2 regions of the Arthrobacter sp. sptzw42 genome follow, and region 2 is predicted to be linked to the other one. Evidence: riboswitches for the same ligand, from Rfam matches in the RefSeq annotation. Region 2 holds a riboswitch; the other holds the start of a gene.
What was found. Region 2 has a riboswitch for glycine ahead of gcvP (aminomethyl-transferring glycine dehydrogenase). Riboswitches for the same ligand answer to the same signal wherever they lie in the genome.
Positions count from the first base shown of each region.

Region 1: another riboswitch for glycine. It lies ahead of gcvP (aminomethyl-transferring glycine dehydrogenase); the one in region 2 lies ahead of gcvP (aminomethyl-transferring glycine dehydrogenase).

Region 1 is NZ_JBNHEX010000012.1:87,102-93,197, forward strand. Features, by position in the region: gene gcvP (aminomethyl-transferring glycine dehydrogenase) at 1-2,461, opposite strand, end outside; glycine riboswitch at 2,641-2,739, opposite strand; gene AC5RT4_RS14560 (TetR/AcrR family transcriptional regulator) at 2,829-3,368, opposite strand; gene AC5RT4_RS14565 (MFS transporter) at 3,434-5,005, shown strand; gene AC5RT4_RS14570 (Dps family protein) at 5,098-5,577, opposite strand; gene AC5RT4_RS14575 (nitrilase-related carbon-nitrogen hydrolase) at 5,795-6,096, shown strand, end outside.
Region 2 is NZ_JBNHEX010000003.1:326,223-332,318, reverse strand. Features, by position in the region: gene gcvT (glycine cleavage system aminomethyltransferase GcvT) at 1-555, opposite strand, end outside; gene gcvP (aminomethyl-transferring glycine dehydrogenase) at 566-3,418, opposite strand; glycine riboswitch at 3,471-3,577, opposite strand; glycine riboswitch at 3,579-3,676, opposite strand; gene AC5RT4_RS05570 (DoxX family protein) at 3,875-4,438, opposite strand; gene AC5RT4_RS05565 (dihydrolipoyl dehydrogenase family protein) at 4,687-6,072, shown strand.

The DNA.
Region 1 (6,096 bases), on a different contig from region 2:
TGCACTCGTGGGCCACCAGCCCGCCTTCTCCCGTATACAGGACCGGGAAGGAATCGTCCAGGCGCGCGGCGATGTAGTTCGCGGCGAGCAGGGCGGACTTGGTGGCCTCGGTGAGCCCCTGACCGCCCATGAGCTTTACGTAGGCCCAGGAGATGGGCAGCACGCCGGCGGAACCGTACTTCGAGGCCGAGACCGGGACGTCCTTCCCTTCAGTCCAGGTGGCCGCGTTGCCGGGCATGAACGGTGCCAGGTGTGCCTTGGCAGCGACCGGGCCGACGCCGGGGCCCCCGCCGCCGTGCGGGATGCAAAAGGTCTTGTGCAGGTTCAGGTGGGAGACGTCGCCGCCGAACTTGCCCGGCTGTGCGAGGCCAACCAAAGCGTTCAGGTTGGCACCGTCGACGTACACCTGGCCGCCCGCGGCGTGGACGGCGTCGCAGACCTCGCGCACGTCGGCGTCGTACACACCGTGGGTGGACGGGTAGGTGATCATGATGCAGGACAGCCCGTCCTTGTTGGCCTCGATCTTGGCGTACAGATCGGCGTGGTCAATGGTGCCGTCGGCCGCGGTGGCGACCACCACCACCTTCATGCCCGCGAGGACGGCGGAGGCCGCGTTCGTGCCGTGGGCCGACGCCGGGATCAGGCAGACGTTCCGTTGCTGGTCCCCACGGGAGTGGTGGTAGCCACGGATGGCAAGCAGGCCCGCGAGCTCACCCTGGGAGCCGGCGTTCGGCTGGATGGACACCTGGTCGTATCCGGTGATCTCCGCAAGATCCGCTTCGAGCCCGGATATCAGCTCACGCCAGCCCTCGGTCTGCGAGTCCGGGGCAAAGGGGTGGATGGAGGCGAACTCCGGCCAGGAGATAGCTTCCATCTCGGCCGTGGCGTTCAGCTTCATGGTGCAGGAGCCCAGCGGGATCATGGTGCGGTCCAGCGCCAGGTCCCGGTCTGAAAGCTTCCGGATGTAACGCAGCAGCTGCGTCTCCGAGCGGTAGGTGTTGAACACCGGATGCTGCAGGAAGTCCGAGGAGCGCTCGACGGCGGCGTCCAGGACAAACGCTCCTGTCACCTCTGCCGGCGGGGCACCGAAGGCGGCCAGGACGCCGTCGACGACATCCGGCGTCGTGGTCTCATCGGTGGAGAAGCCCACCGTGTCCGCGTCGATACTGCGCAGGTTGATGCCCTTGGCCTCGGCGGCAGCCACGATGCCCGCAGCCTTGCCGGGCGCGGAGACGGTGACGGTGTCGAAGAAGCTCCTGTGCAGCACCTCAAAGCCGGCGCCTTCAAGGGAAGCGGCGAGGATCCTGGCGTGCGCGTGGGCGGACCGGGCGATCGCCTTCAGTCCCTCCGGGCCGTGGTAGACGGCGTACATCGAGGCCACAATGGCCAGCAGCGCCTGGGCGGTGCAGATGTTGGAGGTGGCCTTCTCGCGGCGGATATGCTGCTCGCGGGTCTGCAGGGCCAGGCGGTAGGCAGGAACCCCGGCGGAATCCTTGGAAACACCCACCAGGCGGCCGGGCATGGAACGCTCCAGGCCTTTCTGCACGGCCATGTAGGCGGCGTGCGGTCCGCCGTAGAACAGCGGGACGCCGAAGCGCTGGGCAGAGCCGACGGCGATGTCCGCGCCCTGCTCCCCCGGAGGCGTGATGAGGGTCAGGGCGAGCAGGTCGGCCGCCACTGTCACCAGGGCACCGCGCTCCTTGGCGTCGGCGATCACGGCGGTGTGGTCGAAGACCCGGCCGGAAGCACCGGGCTGCTGGAGCACCACACCGTTGATGACGCCGTCGGGCAGGCCCTTGGAGAGGTCTGCGACCTCAACCTCAAAACCCAGCGCCTCGGCGCGGCCCCTGACGATGGCGATGGTCTGCGGCAGGCAGTCGGCATCCAACACCGTCTTGCCGTCGCGGGCTTCTGTATTCTTATTTGCCCTGCGCATCATCAGGACGGCCTCGGCCACCGCGGTTGCTTCGTCCAGCAGGGAAGCGTTCGCGATCGGCAGGCCCACCAGGTCCTGGACCATGGTCTGGAAGTTCAGCAGCGCCTCCAGGCGGCCCTGGGAAATCTCGGGCTGGTAGGGGGTGTAGGCGGTGTACCAGGCCGGGCCCTCAAGGATGTTGCGGCGGATCACCGGGGGCGTCACGGTGTCGTAGTACCCCTGGCCGATCATCTGCACGGCGGTCTTGTTTTTGGCTGCGAGCCTTCGCAGTTCAGCCAGCGCCTCCACCTCGCTGAGCGCGCCTGCCAGTTCCAGTGCAGTGTCCTGCCGGATGTCCTTGGGGACGGCGGTGTCAACCAGCGCGTCCACGGTGTCGTAGCCAATGGCCTTGAGCATGGTGGCGACGTCGTCTTCCCGGCGGGCGCCGATGTGCCGGTCAACGAAAGCGGCGGCCGCAGCTGAAGAAGCGTGGCCTGCGGTGGCGGCAGTGGCGGAGGCCGAGGATACAGTCACGAGGAACTCCATGGTTATGGCGGCGTCAGGGTATGCCGCATCGATTCGGGTCCCTCCCCGCTCTGTATTGGACCTGAGAGTTTCCGCGACGCCGGCTTCCGCCTGCCCGCTTGCACCGTCGGTGAGCACAGCAGTCCTGGTATCCAAATTCCGGATGCCTCTGCGGACAGCCTGCTGCTTTCCAGAGTTGCCTCGCCGCGGCGGTACATGGGCCTGTGAGATTCCTGGGGAGGTATTGCTCCTACGGCGCCTGCCAGTACCTTCCGGCAGAACTCTCCCGCCGCAGATCAAAGGCTATTCATTTTGTTTTTTCTTGCGGCCGGTCACGGCCCGCACATGGCCAATTCTCCTACGCCCCGGGCGCAGGAGCAAATACCGGCTAACCCCTCAGCCGGTGGACGGCGGCAAGGAGTTCGTCCACCTCCGCCTGCCTGTCAGCGGGGTTTCCCGATGGCCCGCTTTCCCACATGGCGTTGAAGTACAGCCCGTCCCCCATGTACAGCACTGCTTTTGCCATCGGCGCGCCAACGTCCTTGCCGATGAGGTCCAGCCATTGCTGCTGGATGGCGGCAAAGCGGCGCCGGGCATCTTCATGGGCTACCTCAGCCAGGCGCGTTGCGGCCACAAAGGAACGGTCCATAGGGGTGTCAGACCAGAGCGAGGACCGGATGAAGTACGCCGCCGCCCCCTCCGGCGCGGCCGCCATGACAGCGAAATCTTCCCCTGCGAGCCGGTCCAGCCGTTCCAGGGTGGCGGTGATCAGGGCGTCCTTGTTGGGAAAGTGGTACAGCAGGCCGCCTTTGGAAACACCGGCCCGCTTGGCCACCGCCTCCAAGGTGGCTGCCCTTTCGCCCACGTCAATCAGGAGTTCTTCGAAGGCGTCCAGGACAGCGTCTCGCGCTACAGGTTTTCGGGGCATGGCTTCCATCATGCATTGTCGCGGCCGGTTTCTTAACTGTACCGTCCGGACGGTATAGTTCCAGGATGATGTCTTCCCCTGCTTCCCCATCGAACATCACCGCCACCACCGTGCGGCGCGCCGGTTCTGCGAACGGCGGCAGCCGCGATTGGCTCGCACTGGCCCTCCTGATGTTTCCGGTTCTTTTGGTTGCCGTGGACAATACGGCGCTGACCTTCGCGCTGCCCGCCATAGCCAGTGCGCTGGGCACCACGGGAGTGGAACTCCTATGGATTGTGGACGCCTACCCGCTGGTGCTGGCCGGGCTGCTGGTGGTAATGGGAAGCCTCGGCGACAGGATCGGACGCCGCCGGCTGCTCATTACCGGCAGCATTGGTTTCGCGGCAGTATCAGCAGTAACCGCCTTCGCACCCGACGCCGGCTGGCTGATAGCCGGACGGGCCGCGCTGGGCTTTTTCGGGGCAATGCTGATGCCCTCCACCCTGTCCTTGATCCGCAACATCTTCGTGGACCCGAACCGCCGGCGGCTGGCCATCGCCATTTGGGCTGCGGGCTTCTCCGGAGGCGCGGCGCTCGGGCCTATTTTTGGCGGGTGGCTGGTTGAGCAGTTCTGGTGGGGAGCGGTCCTGCTGGTCGCTGTGCCCATCATGATCCCTTTGCTGGTTTTCGGCCCGGCGTTTATCCCTGAATCCCGGGATCCGGCGCCTGGAAGGGTGGATGTGCCGAGCATCCTGCTCTCGCTGCTCACCATGGTTCCGGTGGTCTACGGCATCAAGGAAACCGCCACTGAAGGTTTCGGCGCACTGGCAATGGGGAGTACGGCCTTCGGCCTGGTAATGGGTACCGTTTTTGTCCGCCGGCAACAGCGGCTCGAGTGCCCGCTGCTGGACATGTCATTGTTCCGCAACCGCGTGTTCAGCATGGCCATCACCGCCAATGTCCTGGCGCTGTTCTCCTTCAACGGTTTCATCCTCTTCCTGGCCCAGCACCTTCAGCTCCTCGAGGGAATGTCTCCTTCCGCAGCAGGAGTGGCGATGGTTCCGGCCCTGGTGGCAACCGTTGTGGCGGGCCTGGCGGTGGTGCCGGTGGTGCGGAGGATCCGTCCGGGTTTTGTGGTTGGCGCCGGACTGGCCATGAGTGCCGCCGGCTACAGCATGGTGACCTTCGGCAGCCATACCAACGGCCCGGCACTGCTGCTCGCTGCCCTGCTGGTCCTGGCACTTGGCGTAGGAACAGCGGAGACCATCTCCAATGACCTCATCCTCGGCAGCGTACCGCCGGAAAAATCGGGGGCAGCATCAGCGATCTCAGAGACGGGTTATGAGGTGGGCGCCCTGCTGGGAACCGCCGTGCTGGGCTCCATTCTCACAGCCTCCTACCAGCACAACCTGCGGCTCCCGGAAGGCCTTGCTGCTGCCGCCCCCGGGCACGAAAGCGCACGTGCCGGCGAAACCCTGGCAGGAGCGATGGAGCTCGCAGCAAGCCTTCCGGCACCCCTTGCTGACGCACTCCGGCAGGCAGCCGGCGCCGCGTTCGACTCCGGCGTCCATATCACCGCCGCAATCGGGCTGGTGCTGATGGCGACGGCGGCAGTCTTCGCCGCCGTCGTGCTGCGGAAGGTGCCCAAGGCGCCGTAAGAGGCGCGGCCCGGACAGCAAGAGGCGCCCGTCACCGGAGGACAACCTCCGACGCCGGGCGCCTGCAGATCCTGCCCGTGCGGGCAGCGGGACTACTGTGCGTCAGGTGCAGTGACGCTGGCGGTGGGCTTCATGTTTTCGGCGTTCACCATCCATGCGAACTGTTCCAGCTTCAGAATGAACTCGTGCAGGAGATCGGCCGAGGTGGGATCTTCCTCGTCGACTTCATCGTGGACCTTCCGCATGGTGCCTACGGCAGCCTCAAGTGCCGCAACGATCCGCTCGATGGCGTCCTTGGTGCTGATCAGGCCTTCGGGGAAGGGAGCGAGGCTGGTGGACTCGGCCACCGTGGAACTGCGGCCGTCCGGGAGGGCATGCAGGGCGCGCATCCGCTCGGCCGTGTCATCGGCGAACTGGCGGGCGGCGTCAACAATCTCGTCCAGTTGCAGGTGAAGGTCCCGGAAGTTGGTCCCCACAATGTTCCAGTGGGCCTGCTTGCCTTGGATGTGCAAGTCGATCAGGTCAGTGAGCACGGCCTGCAGGTTGTTGGTCAGTGTCGGTGAAGCTTTCATATGCATCCTCCTCGATTGTTCCTGTGATTCCGACGCTACCAGCCCGGCGGGCGGCCCTGGCGGGCCTGCCGGCAAAATTTCTCAGTGAGCTTACTAATTGTGCTTCCGCCGAAATAAACGAACGCGGTTCATATTCTCCTTGCATCCGGGCCGGTTGAACCGCATACTAAATGAACGTCATTCATTTAGTGACCATCGTCTCACTGGAGTAGCCAACATGATCGAAATTTCCTGCCTCGGCGCACCCGCCTCCCCGGCCCGGACATCGCCGTCCGGCCGCCCGGCCCTGCGCGTCGGCGTGGTCCAGCACCGGTGGCAAACCGACAAAGCCGCCGTCGAGGCTGAACTGGACGAGGGCATCGGCCGCGCCGCCAACCTGGGCGCGGCCGTAGTTTTCCTGCCTGAGCTGACGCTCTCGCGATACCCTGCCGACACGCGCCCGCACAACGATCCCGCTGAAGGCCCGGGCCGGTCCCGGCCATCGGATCTCGCCGAGGACCTGCTCACAGGCCCCACATT
Region 2 (6,096 bases):
TACCTCAACCGCCGCGTAGTACTTCAGTTCGGTCACCAGCGGGTGCTGCTCGGCCGGAACCAGTGCCAGCAAAATGGCCGCCGCGTTCGGCCCCTGCACAGCGACCAGCGAAGTCGCAGCACTGGCGTCCTCGACGGTGACATCAAAGTTCGCAGCCCGCTCGGCCAGGGCAGCGGCCACTGCTTTGGCGTTGCCCGCGTTGGGAACCACGAGATACTTTGCTGTTCCGTCCGCAGCGGCGGGAAGGCGGTACGTGATGAGGTCATCGATGATGCCGCCGTTTTCCTGGCAAATCAGCGTGTACTTGGCCTTGCCCACTGCCACGGCGGACAACTTGCCAACCAGGGCGTAGTCGAGGAAAGCTCCCGCGTCGGGGCCGGTGACCCAGACCTCGCCCATGTGGGAGAGGTCGAACAGGCCGGCGGCGTTGCGCACGGCGTGGTGCTCAGCCAGTTCGGAGCTGTACTTCAGGGGCATCTGCCAGCCACCGAAATCGGTGAAGGAGGCCCCGGCAATCTTGTGCTGCTCGTACAGCGCGGTGTAGTTCTCGGTCATCACAAATTCCTTAGTTCTCAAACTCTGAAAGTGGCGGGCAGGAGCAGACCAGGTTGCGGTCTCCTGCTGCGCCGTCGATGCGGCCCACCGGCGGGAAGTACTTGTCCTGCCGGAGCGAGGCCAGGGGGAATGCAGCCTGCTCACGCGGGTAGGTCCGGTTCCATTCGGAGGAGACGACGGCGGCTGCCGTGTGGGGTGCGTTGCGCAGCGGGGACTTCTCCACAGTGAAGTCACCGGCAGCCACCTGGTCGATTTCCCTGCGGATGGTGATCATGGCTTCGATGAACCGGTCGATCTCCGCGAGGTCCTCGGACTCGGTGGGCTCCACCATGAGGGTGCCTGCCACGGGGAAGGACAGCGTGGGGGCGTGGAAGCCGAAGTCGATGAGCCGCTTGGCCACGTCCTCGGCGGTGACGCCGGTCTTGGCCGTGAGCTCGCGCAGGTCCAGGATGCACTCGTGGGCCACCAGCCCGCTGGTACCCGTGTAGAGGACGGGGAAGTGCTCGTCCAGCCGGGCCGCCACGTAGTTGGCGGCGAGCAGCGCGGACTTGGTTGCCTCGGTGAGGCCCTGGCCGCCCATCAGCTTCACGTAGGCCCAGGAGATCGGGAGCACGCCGGCGGAGCCGAAGCGCGAAGCGGAGATTGCGACGCCGTGTCCCTCCTCGTGCGCTGCCTTGTTCGCGTCACCCGGCATGAACGGCGCCAGGTGCGCCTTGGCAGCGACCGGGCCGACGCCGGGGCCGCCGCCGCCGTGCGGGATGCAGAAGGTCTTGTGCAGGTTCAGGTGGGAGACGTCGCCCCCGAACTTGCCCGGCTGTGCGAGGCCAACCAGAGCGTTCAGGTTTGCACCGTCAACGTACACCTGGCCGCCGGCGGCGTGGACGGCGTCGCAAACTTCGCGAACATCGGAATCGTACACGCCGTGGGTGGACGGGTAGGTGATCATGATGGCCGAGAGGACGTCCCTGTGGGCCTCAATCTTGGCTTCCAGGTCGGCGTGGTCGATGGTGCCGTCGGCTGCGGTGGCCACCACAACCACCTTCATGCCGGCGAGGACGGCGGACGCGGCGTTGGTGCCGTGGGCGGACGCCGGGATCAGGCAGACATTGCGCTGGGCCTCGCCGCGGGAGTGGTGGTAGCCGCGGATCGCCAGCAAGCCCGCGAGCTCACCCTGGGAGCCGGCGTTCGGCTGGATGGACACCTGGTCGTACCCGGTGATCTCCGCAAGATCCGCTTCAAGCCCGGAAATCAGCTCACGCCAGCCCTCGGTCTGGGAATCCGGAGCGAACGGGTGGATGGAGGCGAACTCCGGCCAGGAGATAGCTTCCATCTCGGCCGTGGCGTTCAGCTTCATGGTGCAGGAGCCCAGCGGGATCATGGTGCGGTCCAGTGCCAGGTCCCGGTCCGAAAGACGGCGGATGTAACGCAACAGCTGTGTTTCGGAGCGGTGGGTGTTGAACACCGGGTGCTGCAGGTAGGTGGAGGTGCGCAGCACCGGTTCGGGCAGTTCGAACCCGGACGCCTCCACAACCGGACCGGCGCCAAAGGCGACAACAACCGCGGAGAGGACCTCCGGCGTCGTGGTTTCATCGACTGACACGCCAACTGTGTCCGCATCGATGAGGCGCAGGTTGATGCCGCGGGCTTCGGCGGCAGTGATCACTTTGGCGGCCTTGCCGGGCACGCGGACGGTGACGGTGTCGAAGAAGGTGTCGGACACCAGTTCGCGGCCGGCAATCTTCAGCGTGGTGGCCAGGGCGCGGGCGTTGTTGTGGACGGTTTCGGCGATGGCCTTCAGGCCGTCGGGGCCGTGGTAGACGGCGTAGAACGACGAAACGATAGCCAGAAGCGCCTGCGCGGTGCAGATGTTGGAGGTGGCCTTCTCGCGGCGGATGTGCTGCTCGCGGGTCTGAAGGGCCAGGCGGTAGGCGGGGACACCGGCGTCGTCCTTGGACACACCGACAATGCGGCCCGGAAGGGTGCGCTCCATGCCCTGGCGGACGGCCATGTAGGCGGCGTGCGGGCCGCCGAAGAACAGCGGGACACCCAGGCGCTGGGTGGAGCCGACGGCGATGTCCGCGCCCTGCTCGCCCGGCGGGGTGATGAGGGTGAGGGCCAGGAGGTCGGCGGCGACGGTGACCAGCGCGCCGCGGTCTTTCGCCTCGGCGATGACGGCGGACTGGTCCCAGACGCGGCCGGAGACGCCGGGCTGCTGGAGGACCAGGCCGTTGATGTCGCCGTCGGGCAGGCCGTCCGCGAGATCGGCGATTTCCACTTCGAACCCGAGGGCCTCCGCGCGGCCCAGCACAATGGCGATGGTCTGCGGGAGGAGGTCGGCGTCCAGGACGGTCTTGCCGTCCTTGGCCGTCTTGGACTTGTTGGCCCTACGCATCAGGAGGACTGCTTCGGCCACGGCGGTGGCTTCGTCGAGGAGGGAGGCGTTGGCCACCGGGAGTGCGGTGAGGTCCTGGACCATGGTCTGGAAGTTCAGCAGCGCCTCGAGCCGGCCCTGGGAGATCTCGGGCTGGTACGGCGTGTAGGCGGTGTACCAGGCGGGTGCTTCGAGGATGTTGCGGCGGATCACCGGCGGGGTCACGGTGTCGTAGTAGCCCTGGCCGATCATCTGCACGGCCATCTTGTTCTTGCCCGCAAGCTTGCGGAGCTCGGCGAGGACCTGGACTTCGCTCAGGGCGCTTTCGAGGGTGAGCGGCGTGTCCTGGCGGATGGAATCGGGGACCGCACTGTCAACGAGGCCATCAACGCTGTCGTAGCCAACGGCCTTGAGCATGGTGTCGATGTCGGACTGGCGGCGCGCGCCGATATGGCGGTCTGCGAAGGTGGTAGGGGACGAATGAACCGTCATGAGAGGAACTCCATAATTCAGGTGGCGCCTAAGCTCCACGTTGATTCGGGTTCCTCCCCGCTCTGTATCGGACCTGAGAGTTTTGCGTTGCCCTGCGTTTTGCAGAGCGCCACTTGCACCGTCGGTGAGCCCGGTTGCCCGGACTGCTTTCCAGAGTTGCCTTGCCGCGGCGGTACGTGGGCCTGAGAGATTCCTGGGGAGGATTTGCTCCTACGGCGCCTGCAGAACGTACCGGCAGGACTCTCCCGCCGCAGATCATCAGCACATGTCACTGTTCGGTGACACGGCTCACACGTTACCGTGTTAGGGCGCGGGATGCAAAATTACCGTCCGATGGTTCGGGAATTCTGCCCCTTACCCGGCCGCCCATCGCAAGTGGACGACGGCGGGATGTCCCACGCCGTCGACAGTCACGGCGGGATGTGCCCGCCGTCGACAGTCGCGGCGTGCAGTCCCTCAGCCTTCTTCCGGCGCGGTGGCTACAGCCGGCGCCTGCGCGTCGGCTGCCAGGGCTTTGCGCCGGCGGTAAATCTGGATGCCCATGGCTGCGGGGATCACAGCCAGAGCGGTGGCGCGCATCCAGGGCCGGTCCAACACGTGACCGGTTAATGCGTCCAGGGAGAAGGGGCCGGAACCACCGATAGTGAACGCCACTGCCGCCAAACCCAGGACCGCCGGGTACTCCAGGCCGCCCTCAGTGGCAAAAAAGCCGTTCGGCGCGTGAACGCTTGCAGCCACACCCATCGTGGTTGCAGCGGCGGCGCCGGCGGCAGGGGTAGCCAGGCCCAGGGCCAAGGCAACACCTGCTCCAGCTTCACCTACACCGGCGAGGATTGCGCTGGGTTTTGCGGGACGGAAACCCATGGCGTGCATGCCCTTGCTGGTACCTTCGAGCCCTCCCCCGCCGAACCACCCAAAGAGTTTTTGGGATCCGTGGGCAATAAGAACACCTCCAAGCGCAACCCTGAAAAGGCTTTGCGCCGCGGCTGCTGCCTCAGGACTGGTTGTTACGTGGCTCATCAGACTCCTCCTTGGGTTGGCTGTGCCGGTGCTGTACCTTGCCATTTTGACGTAGAAAGCCACCACTGCACCCCTTCAATTTCCTGCGAAGAAGTTCCTGCTCCTTGGAGTGCGTTCTTCTGCCGAGCACGTAACCCGCGCAGAAGGCCAGGACAAGCAGCCCGACGACGGCGAGCGCCAGGCTGATCTACGTTCCCCCTGACGAAGTGCGTGCCGCATGGGGCAGGATGGGTGCCAAGGGAGGCGTTATGGATTTTGATGTCCTGGTAGTCGGAGCCGGACCGGCGGGCATGGCTGCCGCAACACGGGCAGCGGAGCTGGGTGCACGTACCGCCGTTGTTGAGCGTGCCCGGCTGGGCGGCACCTGCGTGAACTCAGGTTGCGTGCCCACGCGGGTGCTGGCGAAGACTGCGCGGTTGTACAGGGAAGTGCGCACCGCCCGGGACTACGGAATTGTGGTCCACGAGCCTGCGGTGGACTGGCCGCAGCTGGTCCGGCGGGTGCAATCGACCGTGGACCGCGTACTTGACGCCAAAGCGTACAACGAGGCCATGCGGCAACTGGACATCACGTTCCTTCAAGGGGATGCAGCGTTCAGCGAGCCGCAGGAAATGTTGATCGGCGGGCGCCCGGTTACCGCTGCTTCGGTCATCCTGTGTGTGGGCGGAAGTGCCCGGAGGCTGCCCATCCCGGGCGCGGAGCACGCCGTGCTGCCTCACGAAGTCTTGGACCTTCCTGAACTTCCCAGCTCCGTCGCAATTATCGGCGGCGGCCACACCGGTGCGCAGCTGGCCACGATCTTCGATGCCCTTGGATCGCACGTTACCCTTCTGGACCTCGCACCGCGCATCCTCACCACCGAGGACGATGACGTCTCCATGGCGGTCACGGAAGGCTTCCGTTCCCGCGGCGTGCACGTGGATGTCGGCATCCGCGGTGTGGATGGCATTGAGAAGCACGACGGCGGAGGCCTGGAAATCCGCTGGCAGGGCGGGGACGGCGCGCAGTCGGCACAGGTGGGTGCGGTAATTATGGCTGCCGGCTGGCCAGCGAATATTGACGGTCTTGGCCTGGAGGCGGCAGGCGTCGCCGCTGGGAGGGGAGCTATCCCGGTGGACAACTACCTTCGCTCCAACGTCCCGCACATTTTTGTTGCCGGAGACGCGAACGGGACGTCCATGCTGGTGCAGGCCGCTGTCTTCGAGGGTGAGACTGCCGCAGAGAATGCCGTCCTGGGAGCGCACCGGACCACGCCGCACCACCTGCTGCCGGAGGGCGGGTTCACCGACCCGGACTACGCCGGAGTGGGCCTCACCGAGGCGAAGGCCCGGGAACGCGACGCGGAGTGCGCCGTCGTCGTCGTTCCCTATGCGTCGGTGGAACGTCCCATCATCGATGACCGGGAGCAGGGATTTCTGAAACTGGTCACGGACCGGCACCGGGAGCTGATACTCGGCGCACACGCGGTTGGCGAGAACGCAGTGGAGGTCATCCAGGCAGTTGCGTCCGCAATGGCCGCCGGCACAGACGTGGCCACCCTTGCACGCGTGAAGTTTGCCTACCCGACGTACAGCTCAATAATCGGTCGCGCGGCACGGCAGGTGGTGCGGGGAGCAACGAAAGAGTCCTGGTGAGCGGACTGAATCCGTCGTAGTTTT